Regions from separate parts of the Streptococcus sp. W151 genome, predicted to be linked through region 2. Evidence: predicted binding sites of a transcription regulator. Region 2 holds the regulator's gene; the other holds the start of a gene.
What was found. The regulator CtsR, encoded in region 2, represses protease genes until heat stress. The targets are predictions, from matches to a motif close to TTGGTCAAAAAAGGTCAAANA.

Region 1: the regulator CtsR is predicted to act here: its motif matches at 5,840-5,860, upstream of clpP (ATP-dependent Clp protease proteolytic subunit ClpP).

Annotation. Positions count from the first base shown of each region.
Region 1 covers NZ_JBRKNT010000001.1:24,377-35,486, reverse strand. Annotated here, with positions in the region: gene ACVC7Q_RS00160 (ABC transporter ATP-binding protein) at 134-844, opposite strand; gene ACVC7Q_RS00155 (ABC transporter ATP-binding protein) at 844-1,608, opposite strand; gene ACVC7Q_RS00150 (branched-chain amino acid ABC transporter permease) at 1,608-2,555, opposite strand; gene ACVC7Q_RS00145 (branched-chain amino acid ABC transporter permease) at 2,559-3,428, opposite strand; gene ACVC7Q_RS00140 (ABC transporter substrate-binding protein) at 3,510-4,667, opposite strand; gene ACVC7Q_RS00135 (DUF2129 domain-containing protein) at 4,776-5,054, opposite strand; gene clpP (ATP-dependent Clp protease proteolytic subunit ClpP) at 5,176-5,766, opposite strand; gene upp (uracil phosphoribosyltransferase) at 5,896-6,525, opposite strand; gene mgtA (magnesium-translocating P-type ATPase) at 6,748-9,408, opposite strand; M-box (ykoK) riboswitch at 9,614-9,771, opposite strand; gene ACVC7Q_RS00115 (MalY/PatB family protein) at 9,806-10,969, opposite strand; gene ACVC7Q_RS00110 (cystathionine gamma-synthase) at 10,971-11,110, opposite strand, start outside.
Region 2 covers NZ_JBRKNT010000008.1:29,056-40,165, forward strand. Annotated here, with positions in the region: gene ACVC7Q_RS09640 (ATP-dependent Clp protease ATP-binding subunit) at 1-1,598, opposite strand, end outside; gene ACVC7Q_RS09645 (CtsR family transcriptional regulator) at 1,599-2,063, opposite strand; gene ACVC7Q_RS09650 (alpha-L-fucosidase) at 2,433-6,143, opposite strand; gene ACVC7Q_RS09655 (Ig-like domain-containing protein) at 6,250-11,110, opposite strand, start outside.

The DNA of each region.
Region 1 (11,110 bases), on a different contig from region 2:
TTTTACCAAATTAATAAAGGAAATTATATATTTTAAACTATTTTACTAAGAAAAAATCTCAGCCAGTAAAAATGAAAAAAGAAAGGTCTTCAGGACCTTTCTTTTGAACTTATTCAAACAAACTTTAGAAATCTTATCCACCAAGGTAAGCCTTGCGGACTTCTTCTGAGGCTAAGAGTTCTTTTCCTGTTCCGGAAAGAACGACTTTCCCTGTTTCCAAAACATAACCGCGGTCTGCGATGGCGAGGGCCTTGTTGGCATTTTGCTCAATCAAGAGAACGGTTGTTCCTTGTTTTTGGATATCTTGGATGATATCAAAGATTTCTTGGATAAAGATTGGAGCCAATCCCATAGAAGGTTCATCCAAAAGCAAGAGTTTTGGCGTCGACATGAGGGCACGACCCATTGCGAGCATTTGTTGTTCCCCACCTGATAGGGTCGCTGCATCTTGGTTCTTCCGTTCTTCCAAACGTGGGAAACGAGAGAAGACTTTCTTCAAGTTGGCTTGATTTTCTTCTCGATCTTTCTTCAAGAAAGCTCCCATTTCCAAGTTTTCCATAACGGTTAAGCCTGGAAAGACGTGGCGGCCTTCTGGAACCTGAGAGAGTCCTGCTGCTACAATCTTTTGAGCCGGAACCTTTTGAATCTCCTGACCCAAGAACTCAATTTTCCCAGCACTTGGACGCACCAAACCTGAAATGGTACGAAGAATAGAGGTTTTCCCAGCACCGTTAGCACCGATAAGAGAAACAACTTCCCCTTCATTTACCTCGAAACTGACATCACGGACAGCCTGGATCATGCCATAGTGTACAGAAAGGTTTTCAACTTTTAACATAGACATTAGGCTTCACCTCCTAGATATGCTTCGATTACGCGTTTGTTGGTCTTGATTTCATCTGGCGTACCATGGGCAATCAAGCGACCATATTCCAATACATAAATCCGTTCGGTTACTTTCATGACCAAGCTCATATCGTGTTCGATCAGCATGATCGTAATATTGAATTCTTTTTGAATGCGACGGATCAGTTGGGTTAATTCTGCGGTTTCTTGAGGGTTCATCCCTGCAGCAGGCTCATCCAAGAAGAGAATCTTTGGCTCTGTAGCAAGGGCACGAACGATCTCTAAGTGACGTTGTTGTCCATAAGCTAAGTTCTTAGCCAAGGTATCTGTTTCTTTTTCTAAACCAAATATCGCTAACAATTCAAGGGCCTTTGCTTTTAAGGCTTCTTCATTTTTGTAATATCTTGGCAAACGGAAAAGACTAGCAAAGACATGTGGTTTGTGGTGATTGGCAAAGGCAATCAAGACATTGTCCAAAACGCTTAAATCTTTAAAGAGACGGATATTTTGGAAGGTCCGTCCTAGACCACCTGCAGCGATTTTATAAGGTGCTTTACCATTTAGTAGCTGGCCATCTAAGGTAATAGTCCCTTCACTTGGTTCATATACCCCTGTTAGGAGGTTGAAGAGGGTTGTTTTACCGGCACCGTTGGGTCCTATCAAACCAACCAATTCCCCTTCATTGAGTTCCATGGTCACATCCCCAACGGCTGTCAAACCACCAAAGTTTTTTGTTAAATTTTTTACTTCAAGAAGTGCCATTAGTTAGCCTCCTTTTTTGAGAGTAGTTTTTTCAAGCTGAATTCCCATGTTCCAAGAAGACCACCTGGACGGAAGATCATTACGAGAATCAAAGCCAATGAGTAAATGATCATACGGATGCTTGAGAAGTCTTGAAGCACCATGTTCAAGATCCCCAAGACGATAGCTGCTACAACTGTTCCTGACATTGATCCCAAACCACCGAAAACGACAATGATCAAGACATTAATGGTATTGGTGAAAGAGTAATCTTTAGGAACAACAGAACCGATAAAGCCGGCTTGAAGAGATCCAGCAATCGCCGCTGTGATCGCACCAAATACAAAAGCAATGACTTTAACTTTGGTCGTATTGATCCCAACAGATTCTGCTGCGATTTCATCTTCCCGAACAGAAAGGGTAGAACGCCCAATTGGACTGCGTAAGAAGTTAATCGTAAAGATCGTTGTGATCACGACAATGAGGTAAACCAATTGCCAGGTTGTAAAGGCTGGCAAACCAAGGATCCCAGCGGCACCATTTGTTAGGGTACCACCATTGACGATCAAGATCCGGATAATTTCAGAAACCCCAAGTGTTGCAATTGCGAGGTAGTCCCCTTTCAAACGAAGGGTTGGAACCCCAACGATCAAGGCAACGAGACCTGCAATCAAAGCCCCTAAAACCATCGCACCAAAGAAGGCACCGTAGGTTGGTGATTTGGAACCGAGAATGGCTGCAGAGTAGGCACCAATGGCCATAAATCCGGCATGTCCGAGTGAGAATTGACCTGAGAAACCAACAATGAGGTTCAAGCCAACTGCAAGGATAATGTTAATCCCGATTTGTTCCAAAATTTGGATATAGAAGAGGTTGAGCACGCCCGCTGCAACCAAGACTTGGATCAAGGCAAAACCTGCGACCAAAAGACCAAGCCAGACTAAATTCACTTTTAAATTTTGTTTCATGGCTTACACCTTCTCTTTCACATTTTTACCGAGGATACCTGCTGGACGGATGAGCAAGATCACAATCAAGATGGCATACACAATGGCATCACGGAAGTCTGAAAGACCAATCGCTGTAGCGAAGGTTTCCAACAAACCGATAACAAATCCACCTAAGGCCGCACCTGGAATGATTCCGATTCCTCCAAGGACGGCTGCGACAAAGGCTTTGATCCCTGGTGTCATCCCCATCAAAGGTTCAATCGAGTTGTAGTACAAACCGATCAATACCCCACCAGCACCTGCCAAGGCTGATCCCAAAGCAAAGGTAAAGCTGATGGTCCGATTTACGTTAATCCCCATCAATTGAGCCGCATCACTATCGACAGATACAGCCCGCATGGCTTTCCCCATCTTTGTCTTTTGGATAATAAATTGAAGAGCGACCATCAAGAAAACAGACACTCCCAAGATCATCAACTGAATGTTGGAGATGGAAATCGGACCGAAGTTGTAACGAACCGTGTGAATAACTTGAGGGAAGGAACGGGTATTGGCACCTACAAAGAAGACCATCCCATATTCGAGCAAGAAGGAGACACCGATGGCTGTGATCAAGGCAGCAATCCGAGTCGAATGACGAAGCGGACGATAAGCCAGGTATTCAATCACAACCCCTAAAATAGCTGTCCCAACCATGGCTAGAAGCAAGGCTACAAAGAAGTTTACTTTCCATGAGTTCAATAAGAAATACCCCATAAAGGCACCTACCATGTAGATATCCCCATGGGCAAAGTTGATCAATTTGATAATTCCATACACCATGGTATAACCAAGGGCCAAGAGTGCGTAGACACTTCCCAAGATTAGACCGTTCACTAATTGCTGGAGCATTTGAACCATCCTTTCTAACAATAAAGAGCGAGGCCAGGAATTTTTATTCTCCCAGCCTCTTGTACAAACAACAAATGATAATTATGGTTTAACAGACTCAACAGATTTGACTTTACCATCTTTCAAGCCAATCATAAGAGCTGATTTAACCGGGTTGTGGTTCTTGTCGATGGACATTGTACCAGTCACACCTTCCAAGTCTTTCAACTTCGCAAGGTTGTCTTTCAATTCGACAGAGTCCTTAGCACCTTTAGATGCTTCTGCAACCATGTAAACTGAGTCATAAGCCAAAGCTGCGAACATTGAAGGTTCTTCATTGTATTTCGCTTTGTATGCTTCTACGAATTTCTTAGCTTTATCAGTCATTTCACCTTCAGTAGAGAATCCAGCTACGTAGTAGATATCTGTAGCTGCAGCAGGTGTTGCTTGTTCAACGAACTTCGCATCGCTAAATCCATCACCACCAATGATTGGTTGTTTGATTCCCATACCACGCGCTTGGTTTACGATCTTACCAGTTTCAGTGTAGTAACCTGGAAGAACAATCGCATCGAAGTCTTTATCTTTGATTTTTGTAAGAGCAGCTTGGAAGTCTGTATCCTTAGATTGGAACGTTTCTGTCGCTACGATTTCACCTTTATAAGATTTCTTGAAGGCTTCAGCAATCCCTTTAGCATAGTCAGATGAGTTATCGTAGTAAAGAACGACTTTCTTCGCTTTCAAGTTATCAGTTGTATATTTTGAAATGATTTTTCCTTGGAAGCTATCGATGAAGGTTGCACGGAAAAGGTAATCTTGACCTTTTGTCAAATCATCTTGAGTTGCAGATGGTGTTACCAATGGAACACCTGCTTTACCAGCATTGGCAACGGCTGCTGCAGTAGCACCAGAAGTTGCAGGTCCTACAAGAGCGTTCACTTTTGATTGAGTGACAAGGTTTGTAGTGACTGTAGCTGCTTCAGCTGTTTCAGATTTGTTATCTTTGTCTGTGACAACGATCTTCTTACCGTCGGCTCCACCCTTAGCGTTGATTTCATCAACAGCCAATTGAGCACCTTTTTGTTCAGCACTACCGTAGGCTGCTACTTCACCAGTTTTTTCAAAGTTAAAACCGACTTTTAGTTCTTTACCGATTTCGTTACCAGTGGTGTTTGAACCTGAAGTAGAAACTTCACCACAAGCCGCAAGAAGAGCGACACTTGCAATGGTTAAAAATGAAAGAGCAAATTTTTTCTTCATTTGTAATGATCTCCTTAAATGAATCTTAAAATAAATACATTAAGAATATACCGAATTATCTGACAATTGTCAATAAAAAAAACGCAATCCATCAAATGATTGCGTTTTCTATCCTTCTGTGACCACGGATGGGGCCTCCAATCGCTGCAAACTCCCCACAAAATCCGTATCTAAATCTTTGAGATGGCAAGGCAAGACCTTTTTGACATAACGTTCTTTCTTTAAGTCTTCCATGACTTGATCGGCCTTGTCACTGTCCACATACAATTGGACATAGCGGCATTTCTTAGAATGGTACAAGACATCTCCGACAGATTGTAATTTTTTCCCATCTCGATTGTAATACAACTTGACAATCAAGCCTGTTCTTTCTTGTTTCTCAAACATGGTCAATCCCTTTCTAGTTCTGTTACTAGTATATCAAATTTCAAGAAAAAGAACTACTATTTTATGAGAGCAAAAAAGACTAGACAGTGCCTAGCCTCGTTGGACCATTCCAGAGGATGGTTTAGCCCAAATTATTGTTGGCCATGATTTCATCAATAAAGCCATATTCAAGAGTTTCTTGCGCGCTCATCCAATTGTCACGTTCAGCATCTGCATGCACTTTTTCAATGGATTGACCTGAATTTTCCGCAAGGATTTTTTCCAAGTTATTCCGTGTTTTGAGCAAGTGTTCTGCTGCAATTGCCATATCCGTTTGTTGGGTACCGCCACCAGTACCACCCATTGGTTGGTGAATCATGTACTCTGCATTTGGCAACATGAAGCGTTTGCCCTTCGCACCGCTTGAAGCAATGACAGTCCCCATAGAAGCTGCCATCCCCATGACAATGGTTTGGACATCTGACTTGATAAAGTTCATGGTATCTACGATGGCGAGACCTGCAGAGACAGAACCCCCTGGTGTATTGATATACATATAGATATCTTTTGTATTATCTTGGGCATCCAAGAAGAGCAATTGAGCGATAATGGAGTTAGCCATTTGGTCCTCAACTGGTCCTGTTACCATGATAATTCGATCTTTCAACAGACGGGAATAAATATCGTAAGAACGCTCTCCGCGACTGGTTTGTTCAATAACTACTGGAATCATCTATTCTTCTCCTTTAGTATCCATTCATTCTCACGATTCGTGAGGTTCAAAGTATATGTGCTATTATAAACCAATGGTCAAAAAAGGTCAAATTTAAAGCACCTTTTGGACGAATCCTGAATGGTTTCTTTATTTGGTACCGAATAAACGGTCACCCGCATCCCCAAGACCAGGAACGATGTAACCATGTTCATTCAAATGATCATCGAGGGCTGCAGAAAAGATGTCGACATCCGGATGCGCTTCTTGAAGAGCTTTTACCCCTTCTGGTGCTGCTACTAAGCAGACAAACTTGATATGGCTAGCACCACGTTTTTTCAAAGAATCAATGGCTAGAATAGCAGATCCACCCGTTGCAAGCATCGGGTCTACTAAAAAGATGCGACGTTGATCAATATCTTCTGGTAATTTCACCAAGTATTCAACGGGTTTCAGGGTTTCTTCATCACGATACATCCCGATATGGCCAACCTTGGCTGCTGGCACCAAACTCAAGAGACCATCAACCATCCCAATCCCTGCACGAAGAATGGGAACAATGGCCAATTTTTTCCCTGCGATTTGCTTTTGAACGGTTTTGGTAATAGGAGTTTCAATTTCAACGTCCTCAAGAGGCAATTCACGCAAAACTTCATAGCCCATCAACATAGCAATCTCATCTACCAATTCACGAAAGGCCTTTGTAGAGGTATCTGTACGACGGAGAATAGACAATTTGTGTTGAATGAGTGGATGTGTAATAACTTCTAATTTTCCCATTTTTGAGATCCTTCTTTCTAAGCTGCTATCTTTTAAAAAGGAGCTTGGATTGAGGAAGAGTCAAACTTTCCCTCTTTCTGTTACTCCTTTTTTGATACGCGCAACACGTGGAAATCTTCATTTCCAACTTTATATTCGTCTTATTATACCAAATTTCACCAAAAAAAGAGAGCCCTTACACTTAATTTTTTAAAGTTCGGACTCACTCTTTCTATGGAAAAATCACAACCATTCCTTGTATTTCTTAATATAGATACGTTTGACAACCGTCACACTCAGCATATAGAGGACGATAATAGCAAACAATAGAACAAAGTACAATCCATTTAGTTGGCTCAACTTCAAGATAGGGGCCAAAGGACTATATGGAAGGGAGGTCACAAAGATGGCTGCTGCTAGGGTCGTCACCACAACTGAGAAGGCTGGACGACTTTGGATAAATGGCAATTTTGGTGAGCGCAACATATGAATAACCATAGTTTGCGACCACATGGATTCGATAAACCATCCGGTTTGGAAAACCATGATAAAGGCTGCTGCATCTGCTACTCCATGGTTGTAGCCATGACCTAAAATCATTGGGACAACAAGGAAGTAAAGAAGCATGTAGGTAATAATATCAAATACGGATGAAATTGGACCGATCCAGGCCATGAAGCGCATAATAGAATTGGCTTCCCAGATACGAGGTTTCTTGAGGAAATCCTTGTCGACATTGTCAAAAGGAAGGGCGATACAAGAAAGATCATAGATGAGATTGAGCACAATCAAATGAACGGGAGCCATTGGAAGGAAAGGCAAAAAGATGCTGGCAAAGAGAAGAGAAAAGATATTCCCGAAGTTAGAAGAGACCGTCATCTTGATGTACTTAGTCATATTGGCATAGACCTTGCGGCCTTCGACCAAACCTTTTTCAAGGACCATCAAGTCTTTATCCAGCAGGATGACATCTGCCGTTTCTTTTGCAATATCAACAGCAGTATCCACAGAGATCCCAACGTCTGAGACCTTCATAGATGGAGCATCGTTAATCCCATCTCCCATGTACCCCACCTTGTGGCCATTGTTCTTGAGGCAGAGGATGATACGCGCTTTTTGATCGGGCGATAATTTGGCAAAGACTGTTGTTGTTTCCACAACTTGCGCTAACTCTTGGTCTGTCATCGTATCGATTTCGCTTCCCAAAAGAATCCGCTCGACATCTAGTCCTACTTTTTCACAGACAGCTTGGGTGACCTTTTCATTGTCGCCAGTTAAGATCTTAGTGGTGACCCCATATTCTGCAAGAGCTTTGATCGCTGGAGCTGCAGAAGGTTTTGGTGGATCAAGAAAGGCCAGGTAACCGGTTAGGATCATGTCTCCTTCATCTTCAACACTAAAGATTTCATTTTCGTCCAAGTCGGTTTTGTAGCTGACGCCCAAAACACGAAGACCTTGTTCATTTAATTGAGCAACTTCAGCGAGAACCTCTTGACGCACTTCATCTGTCAGGCGTTTAATCTCCCCCTTGTATTCAACATAAGTCGATACAGAAAGCATTTCTTCCAAGGCACCCTTGGTCACCATGCTGACCACACCGTCTTCGTCTTTGACAATGACACTCATGCGACGGCGTTCAAAATCAAAGGGCAATTCATCTATTTTATGGAAGGTTTGATCTAGATCGCGGACGATTTCATGTTTTTTGGCTTCTTTATGGGTTCGATTGATAATCGCCCGGTCCATCAAATTTTTTAGCCCAGTTTGGAAATAGGAATTCAAGTAAGCCCGGCGAAGGACTGATAGATCCAAATCGCCATGGATATCAAGCGGATACTCCAAAACGATTTCATCTTGGGTCAAGGTTCCTGTCTTATCTGTACACAAAATATCGATAGCCCCAAGGTCTTGGATCGCATTGAGTTTTTTGATGACAACTTTTTCCTTGGCCATGATGATGGAGCCTTTGGCAAGACTCGCTGTAATAATCATCGGCAACATTTCAGGAGTCAAACCAACCCCAACGCTGAGGGCAAAGACACCTGCTTCTAACCAGTCACCATCTGTGAGGCCATTGATCACAAAGACAACGGGCACCATGACTAACATGAGCCGAATCAAGAGCCAAGAAATGGTGTTCATTTCTCTCTCAAATGAGGTTGGTTCGTCATAGGTGTTGATGGTTTGCTCAATGGCGCCCATCATGGTTTCATCCCCCACGACCAAGACTAAGGCGGTCGCCCGTCCGGAGATGACATTGGTTCCCATGAAGGCCAAACTTTCACTCTCCAAGAGACTATCTAGATTTTGACTGTCGGCTTTTCTGAGACAAACCTTTTCAACAGCATCACTTTCCCCTGTGAGGCCAGATTGTTGGACAAAAAAGTCACGGGAATCAATCAAGACCACATCTGCTGGGATCATATCGCCGGCACTCAGTTTGATCACATCTCCGACAACGATTTCATCGATCGGAATTTCTTGTTCGGATCCATCACGCAGAACGGTCGCTGTATTGACAATCATACGTGATAAGTTGCTGGCAGCTTTGTCGCTCCGCAATTCTTGAATGAAGCGAATTCCACCAGAAATCAAGACCAAGGTCACAATGATAATTGAAGTCGTTGGGTCTTGCTCACCTGGTTTTGCTAGCCAGACATTGGTGATGAAAGAAACCAGAGCGATGACCAACAAAATCACTGTAAAGGGGTTGATAATTGATTCGTAGATCTTTTTGAGGATGGATTCTTCTTGGCCCTTGGTGATGATATTATCACCATAGGTATCACGGTTTTCTTCTACTTGCTCGTCAACTAAACCACGAGCACTGGTTTTGTAATAAGCAAGCGTCTTTTCAAGTGGTTCTTGAAGAGCCGCAATGAGTCTTTCTTTATTTGTTTGCATTGGTATCTCCTTTTTCAATCAGGAGCCAATCACTTTTGGAGTCCCTACGACACAAATCAGCGATTGGCTGGCTCGGTACGGTTCGGGATGATCGTCGATTTGTATCATAGCTCTCTCCTTTCACTTTTTTGGAGTAGGCATAAAAAGAGTCCTACCCTGATCGGTAGGACTCATGAGACTCGTCATTTATTTTTCAAACAAAACTCTCAAAAAACAGACCGTCCAAGCTTTAGCTCCACAAGGCGATGAAATGAACTTAGTCTTGACCTTTGCGATCAGGACTGTTGACCAACGAGTAGTGTCTCCACTGCTTTGCGGTAGTCATCCGTATCCTTGTGGTAGCCTCACCTACCGTTTTCGAGTTCATTCTACTCCTTCATGAGCAGAAAGTCAACACCTATTTGTGAAAAGTTTCCACCAATCGTTTGGTGATCTCTTCAATCAGAGTGAATGGTGCTGCAACATTGAGACGGGCATGCAAGTTTCCTTCTTTACCAAAATCGCTACCGCGATTTAAAATCACCTTAGCTTGGTCATGGATTTTAGCATGCAGCTCATCATCCGTATATGGATAGGCTGAAAAGTCCAACCAAAGAAGATAGGTTCCTTGGGGCTTCATGACTCGGATATGGGTCTTTTCCTGCAATTCATCTACAACATAGTCAATGTGTTTTTCAAAGACTTGCTTGAGCTCTGTCAACCAAGGCTTGCCATGGCGATAAGCTGCTTCTGTAGCAATATAGCCCAAGCCTGAAATTTCATGTTGGTTATTGGCCAATTGCCGTTGTTTAAAGGCTGTCCGAAGCTTTAGATTTTCAATAACTACATAAGAATTTTTTGTTCCTGCAATATTGAAGGTCTTGGTCGCACTGGTTAAGATCAAGCTAAAGTCTTTAAAGCTTGGGTCAACTGTGTTAAAGCTGGTATGACGGTGGCCAAACAAGGCCAAGTCTTGGTGAATTTCATCTGAAACGAGAAGGACTCCATATTGTTGACAAAGGCGACCAATTTTTTCCAAGACCTCCCGATCCCATACACGACCACCAGGATTGTGCGGATTACACAAAACATAGAGTTTGACATCCTGCTCCACAATATCTTTTTCCAACTGATCAAAATCAATCTGAAAAAGTCCGTCTTTTTCGATCAGCGAGTTTTCGATCAATTTTCGACGATTGAATTTGACACTTCGTGCGAAAGGAGGGTAGACCGGTGTATTGATCAAGACGGCATCCCCTTCTTTGGTGAAGGCTTGAATGGCTGTTGAAATAGCTGGCACAACACCTTCGATAAAGACAATCGCTTCCTTGTCAAAGGAATAGCCGTGCTCATTTTTTTCCCAATCAAGGATAGACTGGTAGAGGCTGTCTGCTGCATAGGTGTAACCGTAGACCATTTGATCAGCATAGCCAATTACCGCTTCTCGCACTTCTGGAATGACGTTAAAATCCATGTCTGCGATCCAAGCCGGAATGATCTCTGGATCCGTCTCTGTCTCTTTCCACTTATAGGTATGGTGGGTTAAGCGATTGGGTAAAGTCGTAAAATCATATTTGGTCATCTTAAGCCTCCAATGCTTGTTTCAAATCGTCAATCAAATCATCCGCATCTTCGATTCCGATAGACAAACGAAGCAGGTCATCTGTCAAGCCGTATGAATGACGAACCTCTGCAGGGATATCAGCGTGGGTCTGAGTAGTCG
Region 2 (11,110 bases):
CCCGATTGATTGCGACGAATGGCCCGGCTGATACTAGATACCGCTTGGTCTTGACCAATCACGCGCTTATGCAATTCTGTTTCTAAGTTTAGGTACTTCTTGGCATCAGTTTGGGTCAGTTTTTGAGTTGGAATACCCGATAATTGGCTCAAGGTCACCAAAACATCTTGGTCAGTGACCTCTTTTTTGTAGACAATGGGAGCAGCCTCTACTTGTAAGAGCTGGGCTGCTTTCTTCCACTTGCCATCCATCAAAGCCCGGTCCAATGCGGTCAACTCTTCTTTTACCTGGCCGTTTGACTCGCGGTTTTGTACGGTAGCTGCCGCTTCATCCAAGAGATCAATGGCTGAATCTGGCAATTGACGGCTGGTTAAATAGCGGTAGGCATATTTGACAGCTGTTTCGATCGCTTCATCGGTAATGGTCACATGATGGTGGTCCTGGTAGGTTTCTTTCAAGCCTTGGAGAATTTGGATGCTATCTGCAACACTTGGCTCTTCAATAGTGACTTTCGCAAAACGACGAGAGAGAGCCGCGTCTTTTTCGATATGCTTTTGGTACTCATCTTGAGTCGTAGCCCCAACTGTGCGCAAGGTCCCTCGTGCCAGGGCTGGTTTTAGAATATTGGCTGCGTCTAAGGTCGAATCAATGCCCGATCCTGACCCCATAATGGTATGCAGTTCATCGATAAAGAGGATCACGTGACCGTCTTCTTCGATATCCTGGATAATATTGTTCATCCGCTCTTCAAAGTCCCCACGGAAGCGCGTCCCTGCCACCACATTCATGAGATCCAATTCCAGGACACGCATTTGCGCGATTTCAGCTGGAACATTGCCACTAGCGACCCGCTGGGCCAGACCTAATGCAAGAGCAGTCTTTCCGACCCCAGCTTCTCCCACCAAGACAGGATTGTTCTTGGTCTTGCGGCTGAGGATTTGGATCATGCGTGAAATCTCTGCATCCCGGCCGATCACAGGCTCGAGCTGACCTGCACGCGCCATTTCTGTCAAATCACGGGTATAGTCTTCAAGACCTCCACTTGTACTTGGGGGCATGCCCATCATATTCCCCATGGTTTGGCGGTTAGGGTTTTGAGCCCGATAAAGATTCCGGATAGCTTTGATATCATTCTTGTCCCAGCCTGCCTTGTCTTCTAAATTCTTGCGAAGGGAAGCAATGGGAACACCCTTGTCTTGCTCCGTAAAGGCAAAACCTGCAAACTCCATGACTTGGCTAGCCAAAGTCCCACGGTCCGCTAGAAGAGAGAGGAGCACATGCTCTGTTCCCAAGGTCTTGGCATGAAGGACCTGGGCAATCTCCTTTGCGTGCTTCATCATCGCTTCCATCCGATAAGAAAATGGGAAGATTTCATACCGATTGTCGCTTTGAAAAGCCTGGCCTGTAATATGCTCCGCTGCATCCTGAAATTCGTCAATCTGCATAGGATAATCGTTGAGTACAGAACCTGCCACGCTATAGGGATTATTGGCCATGGCCGTCAAAAGATGCCAAGTATCTAAGGTATTCCCTTGGTAGTGGCCTGCTAGTATTTGGGCCGCTTCTATACTTTCTAACAGTGCTGTTGAATAGTTCATCTAGTCGGTATTTCCTTTTCTATCTACTTGTTGAATGATTTTTTTCAGCATATTTGCTCGTATGATGAGAGCATCTCGACCTAGAACCTCATCGGAGGTCGTCGCAAAGAACAGCTGAGTCTCACGTTTTGTCAATAATTTTTCTTCATGGAGCATCTGGAGGATATCATGGAAGACCTGCTGGCTGATGGTCTCTCCAATATTGGCTGCCAAGTCTTGAAGCATCTGATGGTGATCTGAAAACTGGACCTTGCCAATGCGGATATAGCCCCCACCACCGCGCTTGCTCTCTACAATATAGCCTCGGCTCTCGGTAAAGCGGGTCTTAATAACATAGTTAATCTGACTGGGTACGACCTGAAAGACATCTGCCAACTCACTTCTTTTGAGCTCTGCCATGCCAGCTTGAGCCAGCAAGGCCTTGATATAAGCTTCAATGCTATCAGATGTGTTCTTACTTGCCATGATGCTCCTTTCTGACTTGTTTTCTTCTAGATAGATACTCTACTCTTCAGCGCATAAAGATGCCCTTGGAGTGTTCGTTTTGATCATTGACCTTATTTGACTATTATACAATTTTTATGGCTGTAAATAAAGCAAAGACTCTGTGGAAATGGGAATCTCTTAAGAAGACAAAATAAAAGAGAGTGGGACAGAAATCGGTCATTCGTTAGAATTCGATTTCGTCATCCCACCTCCGCACAGTTGAGTAGGGCTGTAAAAGCTGATGAAATCAGCGTAGTAGAGCCCACTCAACCACTGCGTCTTGCTTGACAATCCAAAAACAATTGAGAGGCTAGGACTTTTGTCCCAGCCTCTTATGAGAAGAATCAACTACTCTTTGCGACGAGCAAATTTCTCACCTCCACCCAAGAAACCTAGACCAAGCAGGCCGAACCAAGCGAACAAACCACCTTCTTTCGTACCGGTTTGAGGTAGTTTCCCTTCCGGTTGAAGAGAAGGGCTTTCTACCTTTTCTTCTACTGGATGGTCTGCCGTCAAATTAGGAGTTGCTGGCGGAGTCGATGCTTGTAGGAGCACTGGAGTTTCTTTTTCTTTTTTGTCGTCTGCTTGAGAAAGAGTCGCAACTTCTAGCTGCTCCTTACTTGGAGTTACAAGTGTGTTTGGAGTCGGTATCTCAGGTTTCAAAGGATTTTCTTCTGCTTCCTTTGTACCGATTTCTGTCAGCTGGTCCTGGGCTTCCACTTCGACAAAGGCATCGACTTCTGTCCGAATTTCTTTACCTCCTTCTTGCCGGACCTCGATCAATTTTAAGCGACGACCGACTTTTCCTGCCTGAAGGATCCTGCTTTCGCCCTTGGCCAAATCCTTATTTTCACGCGTTTGACTCTCAAATGGAATCTCCTCCGCTTCTATGAGCAGTTCTGGCTTTTCAAGAATCAAATCCCGAACACCTTCGTCTGGGCGTGTCTGCGTCAGCGATTCATAATTGTGAGCATCTTCTAAGATGGTTTCAAGGGCTTCCACTTGATTCGCTGCAGCAACCAAATCTGGTCGCTCTTGATTCAACAACTGAGTCAATTCCGTCAATTGATGTTGAATAGTCGGTTTGAGATCTGCTTTCAAGCGATCGAGTGAAGTAGCCTTGATCTTTTCTACTCCTTCTTTGATAATCTGTTGTAGCTCTTCTTGACTGAGCAACTGACTATCTTTTCCTGATAGGACAAACCGGTCTACCTGGATGGCTCTAGATGACTGAGGATCATTGAGGGCTGGATCTAGATGCAAGCGTAGCTGGTGGTAGCCTTTTGCTAGGCCTTGCAGATTGACCAAACTCTGGTCGAGTTTGCGTTGATCTCCGTAGCCACTGAAGTAATGATCGCCTTTGATCTCATAATCATGCCCCCGCCCTTCTTCAAAGGCGATTTCTTTTCCGTCTAGGGTGACGCTGTAGAGACCATGGCTTGGATCAACCACTCCTCGAACCTCCACACCAGTTCCCTTAAAGGTGATGGTCACGTCAATGTGTTTCTTGCCTTCCTCATCGGTCACTTGGTTAAAGCTCGACCAGGATTCTGTTCCATTTGAGAAGTTTTGATTGTCTGTCTCATGATGCCAGCCTTGGCTGTAGTGCAGTTTTGGATCTTGGTCATCCACATCTTTACGATTTTCCGGAAGCAAGTCCTCGTTCATCACTTGGACTGTCAGCTCTGGAATAAAGCCGACCAGACTTCCTTGATCCGGATGCACCAATTTGACCTTAAAGTCATAGACATCTGTCGCCTTGCCTGCAAAATCAAGGGTTGGGACTTGGACTGTTTTTTCTGTCTCTCCATCTGCAAACTCGAGAGTGATATTGGTATCTTTATAAACCTTGCCATGAACCCCTGTTCCTGGTTCTGTGATTAATTTAAGACTGGCACTTCCTTTAGAGCCACCTTTTCTCTTGACGACGACTTGCGCTGGGTCGCCTTTCTTAACAGCTAGGGTTGGCTGAGCAAACTCAAAGAGACCCTTTTCTTGGTTATTGAGGGAATAAATCCCTTCCGTTGCGATCGCATTTCCCTTGCTATTGACCAAGGTCAAAGTATGGGCTCCTGCTTTCAAATCCGGTGTTTCATAAACCTTTTGGCTGCGTTTGCGGGTTGGACTTTGGGTATTAACCGTCGCTAGTTTTTGGCCATCAACATAGACATCCATTTCCCCATGACCAGGGTCTACGGTTGCGACCACATAGGCCTTGGTGCCTTCGAACTGATAGGTCACCGAAGCTCCCTTTTCCTTGGTCCACATAGAGGTGCCTCGAACGCCTTCTCCCTCTTCATTCCATTGGCTATTGGCACGGTCAGCAGTCCGGTCAGAATGATAGGCCAAACCAAGCGGATAGCCATCCGTTTCTTCAATGCTAGCTGGCGTCTTATAGACAGAGACGCCGTTCAAGATTGGAGTGGCTTGGGCATCGGTGATGGACACCCGGAGGTAGCGACTATCAACTGGTTGGCCTTTAATCAAACGGCGGTATCCAACGGTTGACCCAGCCCCAAAAGGAACCCATTGCCCATTCACCGCTACATCGATGGTAAAACCGGAAATCCGTTGCCCTTTCTCGATCGTTTCCTTGAGCTCTACCACATCAAAGTGTTGCTCTTTTCCAAGATCGAGCACAAAAGAGCCGGTCTTGGCATCATCTGCTGGTGCCCAACTGGTCTTTTCGTCGCCATCTGTCAAATGGATGGCTGAATAATGAGCATTGCGTCGTGTCGAGTCAGCTTCGACCAAAGCTCCTGCCGCATAGTCCACACTGTAGAGTTGATCCAAGGTCTGGCGGAATTCTTTCAAACGGGCCACATCCGCATCCGCAAATTTCCCATCTTGATTGGGTGGAATATTGAGCAAAAGCGGGGTTCCACGGCCGACCGATTTGAAGTAAATGTCCATCAATTCGCGCAAGGACTTAGGCTCTTGGTTGTCATGGTAGAACCAGCCGGAGCGAATAGAAACATCCGCTTCTCCCACTGAGTATTGCTTCCCTTCTGGATCCCCGTGATTGAGGTAACTGTTGGATGGATTGTTGCGGATCTTATCTGGATTGACCTTTTGCCAAACCGGATCTCCGGCAACCCCCTTTTCATTTCCGATCCAACGAACATTGGTGGGCTCAGCTGAGAAGATGGCAATATCTCCTTGGGCCTTACGAATGGCATCAAACCACTTGTCAAAGGTATAGGTGACTTTTTGAGCCCCATCGCCACGCGCTCCATCCATCCAGACTTCTACGAACTTGCCCTTGTTTCCATATTTTGGATCTTCAAGGATTTCTTTGAGCTGGTTGAGATAGTATTCGTTGTATTGGTCCTCTGTATCCACATGGTAGAGCGGGCTGTGAGCATCCCAAGGTGAGAGGTAGACCCCCATATCCATGTCATACTTGCTGGCAGAAGCAGAAACTTCGGCTAGGACATCGCCTTTTCCTTCCTTCCAACCACTTTTGGCAATGGTATGGTCGGTGTATTTAGAAGGGTACAAGAGGAAGCCATCGTGGTGCTTGACGACCATGATGGTCCGTTTGAAGCCAGCATTTTTCAGGGTTTTGATCCACTGATCGGTATCCAGATGCTCTGGATAGAAATAATAAGGATCTTCTTGCCCATCTCCCCACTCACGATCGTAGTAGGTATTCATCCCAAAGTGAATGAAGGCTGCTAGTTCTTCGCGGTGGTATTGCATTTGGGCCTTACTTGGAAGCGGTCCGTAATCCGCAATCTCAGGCTCCTCATCTAGAGAAGTGGCTGGTTGGGTTGCTTCTGTCCCTTGGCTGACTGCTCGGCTTTCTTTCTCACTCGTTGCGGGTGAAGATTGTTCTGATTCTTCTTGGTGATCTTTCACAGTTTTTTCCTCCTCCCCTTGATGCTCGACATCACTTGTGTCGACTCGTTCTTCACGAGTCTTACTCCTCTCAGCTTGTTCCTCTGCATAACTGGTAGTGACTCCTAAAAAACAAGTCGCTACGACTACAGAGCAAACCCCTACTGAGAGTTTGCGAATGCCAAATCGATTTCTCTTATCAAATAATCTTTTTCCCATATTCCATTCCTTTATGTCATCAGGTAAAGAGGGTGGAGACTCCCCCCATCCTCTTTCTGTTACCTGTGAACTTTTCACCGTATGTTTACTGGTTTATCCAGTTTTTTTACTTGGCCTTATCGGCTCTTTTTTTCTTATCATCCAGCACAGCACCGGCAAGTCCTGCTGCTAGGAGACCTGCAACGAGGCTTGCGACGCTTTCTTCTGATCCTGTATTTGGTAATGTACCTTCGGAAACTGGAGCAGACGAAACTGCTGGCGCCTGAGCTATTTTCTCAACTGCCTTCCCTTCTGAAACGATTCCTTTCTGACTGACAGGTTCCACTCCAACAGATGACTTAGAAGTTTCTGCTGGCTCTGGTCTTTCTGAGACATAAGGACGTTCGGGGCTCGGAAGCGGTTGTGGTTCTGGCTGTGGCTGCAGCTCTGGTTGTGGAGTGTCTGGAAGCACTTCTTTCGTGCCCACCTCTGTGATTTCTGCCACTGGATCTAGCTCTACAAAGGCATCCAGTTCCTTCCGGCTTTCCACACCATTTTCTTGAGAGACCTCCACTAAGCGCAATTTGCGGCCTTTTTGACCTTCTTGAACCACACGTTTCTCACCTTTTGGAAGATCCACATTTGGACGTTCTAGGCGTTCAAAGTCCATCTCTTCTGGCTCAATCACCAACTCTGGCTTGGTATGGACCAGATTCTTAACTCCTTCTTCAGGAATGGCTGAACCTGTAGGTGCTTTTGCGGAGAGAGAAAGTTGATATACTTTTTCGAGCTTGCCGTCTTCTGAGATAACCTTGACAAGAACAGGGGCGTTGGCTCCTTTAGCATCCACGACGGTAACAGCTGTGCCATTCTTGCCAAGTGCTGAAACGATTGGACGTTCTCCCTCATACTCTAGATGATAATCTGTCACATCTGGGTTAAATCCTTCTAGGTCTTTGCCATTCACTTGAATGGTGACGTCTGTTGTCGCCTGAGCCTCTTCCGTTGGGGCATAGGCGCTCAATTCAATGATTCCGATACCTTTAAGATTTTCATCACGAACCATTCTTAAACGGATGGCTTTGGTTCTAGTTTCATTGAAGCTGAGGTTAGAGATGTAGCCAGCCTCAAAGTCATAATCCAAGCTATAAGGTATTTCTTCCCAGTTAGAAGTCTGGTTAAATGGATGATCCGGAAGATTCTTCAGATTGCCATAATCATCCGGAACATCAAAGTCTGGACCAATATAGCGTTCAAGAACAGTTTTCGTTGGCAGACCTGTTTCCTGATCTGCAAAGAAGTCGACTGCTACTTTATTGACTAAACGCTCTGTTACTTGACCATTTTTCTTGAAGATGAGACCGGCAAACACTTCTGTTTGATCTGGTTCTCTCTTCCAGTTGGTCCAACGATAGTACTCGTTGTAGCCACCATCGTTGATGTAATCGATATAGTCGATTTGGTTTGGATCGAGATCATTGGTTTCACTGGCAAAGGCTCTGGTATCCTCTGCATTGTAGTCACGGTTCACAGAGAGGATTTCTCCTGTCTTTTCTGACACCCGGACGGTCAGCTGAGCCGTCAGATCATAGCCAATGACTTTTCCTTCTAGCGTGAAGCTGCCTTCATGAGAAAGCGCATCAGCTGGTACAGCTTGCCAGTCCACGGTCAGTTCTTTGCGGTCATAACCTGTATCTCCTTTGAAGAAGACACCTACTGTAGATGGTAAAACCAGATTTTGACCGACTTTCACAAAACGGCGACCTGCTTCCACTGCTACTGGAGCAGATTGTTTCAGTTTTTCTGCATCACTTGTGAGATGGAGACGGTATTCTTGTAAGATGGTGCCATCTTCTGCTTTGTGGATGACGCGGATTGGCTCTCCTTCATGGACGCTTGGCACAACCGTTGCAAGACCGTGACGGCTAGCTGTCGCTTCCACTTGTGGATAAGCCCGATCATGTGCATCGATGTAGTAATCTGTCACACTTGGGTTGACACCTGGCAAGACATCGCCATTAACACGAATGGTCAGCTGACTCTTTTCTTCTGCTGCAACCTTATTGGCAAAGATCTGAATTTCTGAAATAGAACTTCCACGTTTACCTTCTGGTGTCTTCATACGGATCCGAACGGCATAGGTGTCAACTTTATCAAAATTGAAATGATTCATCTTACCAGCTGCTACTCGTTCTTCAACGGTTAGGTGGCTGACCTCTTTCCAGTTAGCTGGATTGTTAAATGGATGGTCTGTTTCGTCTTTGACCCGATTTGGATTGCTTGGAACAGTTGGGATTTGTTCCCCTGTATAGTACTCAATCACATATTCACTTGGAGCCCCAACACCGTGGTCTTCGTGGAAACCAACATGGAGGTTGTCCACTGCACGCTTGGTCAAGATACCAGAGTCCCCAAACAAGATACCGACAGAATCTTCCGCATTGTCACGGCCCCAGTTGGTCCAACGGTTAGCTGGAGCATCGGTAAAGGAGATGACCTTATCATTGACCTTAGCAACTGGATCTGCATCGTTAGAATCGCTTGCAAAAGCGAGTGGCAAGACTGATCCTGTCCATTGTTCTGCTACGTTGGCTCCCTTGACTGTGGTGCTAGAAACACGAATATGAAGATGTGTTGGAAGATCCGTTCCTTCTACACGACCGGAGAGGACAACTTCTCCTTCTTGGGCCAAGAGTTGCGGATCGACCGCATCCCAGGCTACCTTAGCAGCATAGGTCTTACCATTGGAGTGATAGGTCCGCACGCTTTCTGGAAGTGCTGGTTTTTCACCGACTGGAGTGGTGGTGCTGACTTCTTCTACAGCGATAATGCCTTCAACGGTGACTTGGGCTTGGGCTTCTTTTTCCACACCCTCTACCTGACCTGTGACAGTAAAGCTATGGTAATCCTTGACTTGGTCTGCTGTTACGACATCCCAGGTCACGCGTTTTTCTTTCGGGAATCCCTTATCATACTCAACCAAGACTGTCTCTGGAAGAGCTGGCAAAACGTTTCGATCGGTGCTGATCCGTACAGGACGTACCTTGACAACTGTCTTTTCTTCTGGATTTGGAGTGATGGTAAATGTTAATTCTCCTGTTTGTCCTTGGAAGCTGGCTTCTAAATGAACCAATCCTGCTTCCCGCAGTTCCAAACCTTTCTTGCTTGCGACTGCTTTTCCTTGACTACCGGTTGCCGTTACCACATCGATTTGATCCGCTTGGAGACTAGCCACACTGCCATCTTGGTAATGAGCTAGGACATCAAGTGTGACTGTTTGGTCTTCCTTGAGTTCTTGCCCTTCTGACAGACGCAATTCTAAACGCTGGATCTGTGGACTTTCTTCTTGGAATTGGACCACATAGGTCTGTACAGCTCCCGTATCCTTAGCAGTCACATAGATTTGAGCCTTCAAACCATTTTCTCGATTGGCTTGTAGGACTGTCACTTGAGCATTTTCTGCACTCGCTGTAACTTGACCTGGTTCTTGACCATAAGCCAGCGAACGGAAAATGGTATGGTTACCACTACCAAATTTTGGAAGAGCTACTCCATCTAGCTGAACCGTTGGTTTCTTAGCCTTGGCTACATCTCCTCCTGTAACCACTAGTGTTGCTTGAACCGTTTCCCCATTGCCTAATATTCCTGTCGCTTTCAAGCGTGCTCCTGGTGTGGACAACTGATCTTCTTGACCAGCTTCCAAGGTCCATTGATCAACTTCATAGCTAACTGTTCGACCATCTGTGAAGACCAATTGCACAGTCTTATCCACTGTCGCTAGGTCTGCTCCCTGTGGGATTTGTTTGATAACTGGAAGGACTTGTTCCACGCCGATCACATCAACCAGAGCTTCGACCGTGCGTCCTTGAACATGACCTGTCACACGAACTTGGCCTGCACGACTATAGTCTGCTTTGTCCCACTCAACGGCTTCTTCTTGGGCCTTGCCATCGCTATAGACCACATTGACCTTACTTGGTAAAGCTGGCTCTTCTCCCAGATAAGCGCTTTGTCGAACGGGTTCTACACCCAATACGGTGCGTTCCGCTTGGTCCTTCTTACCTGTAAAGAGGCTGACTTGGTCTGATTGCAAGCGGTCTGAGTCTGCATAAAGAGTAAAGGATCCTGCCTGCTCAGCTGATTTGACAATGACCACCCCTTTGCCGTTAAAGGCTTTGCGTTTCCACGAGCCATCTGCCTGTGCTTTGTAGCGCTCACGGCTGGCTTGTTCTCCGTTGTCGACACCGACAATTTGGCCCTGTCCATGTAAATGGAAATGCACCACATTATTGGCAGTTGGCACGACACGGCCTTCTTCATCAACAATTTCATAGGTAATATAGGTCAAATCCTTACCGTCTGCTGCAATCGCATGTTCTTCTTTCAACAAGCGAACACCTGCAGCCTTGCCGGCTGTTTCGACTTGATCTTTCGCAATCACGTCGCCCGCTTCATTGCGCGCAATGGCTTCCACCTTACCTGGTACATAAGGAACCAACCACTCTAGATAGAGTTCATCCGGATTTGCCCCTTCCTGATAGGTCCGGCCATCAGCTGTGGTCTTCTTGGTAAAGGTCTTCACTCCTTGTGATTCCCCATTGACAATCAATTCCACACTGTGGGCATTGGAGAAGGTCCGAACAGGAATCCGACCTTCTTCATCCATGACACGATTGGCCAATTCTGGGTTGTCCCAGTTCCAATGTGGCAAGAGATGCACCATCGGATGCTTTTCAGCCGATACCCATTGGCTTTGGTAGAGGTAAAAATCATTCTTTGGAAGACCTGCCGTATCGACAATACCGAAGTAAGAACTTTTCACAGGTGTGTCATTTTGGTTGTGCCATGGTGTTGGCTCACCGATATAGTCTGTACCAGTCCAGATAAATTGCCCTGCATAGCCAGCATGATCGCGGTCAAAGGTCCAAGAGGCTGTCGCTGTCCGACCCCAACCAACCCGGTCATTGCCGTAGTCTGATTGTTCATAG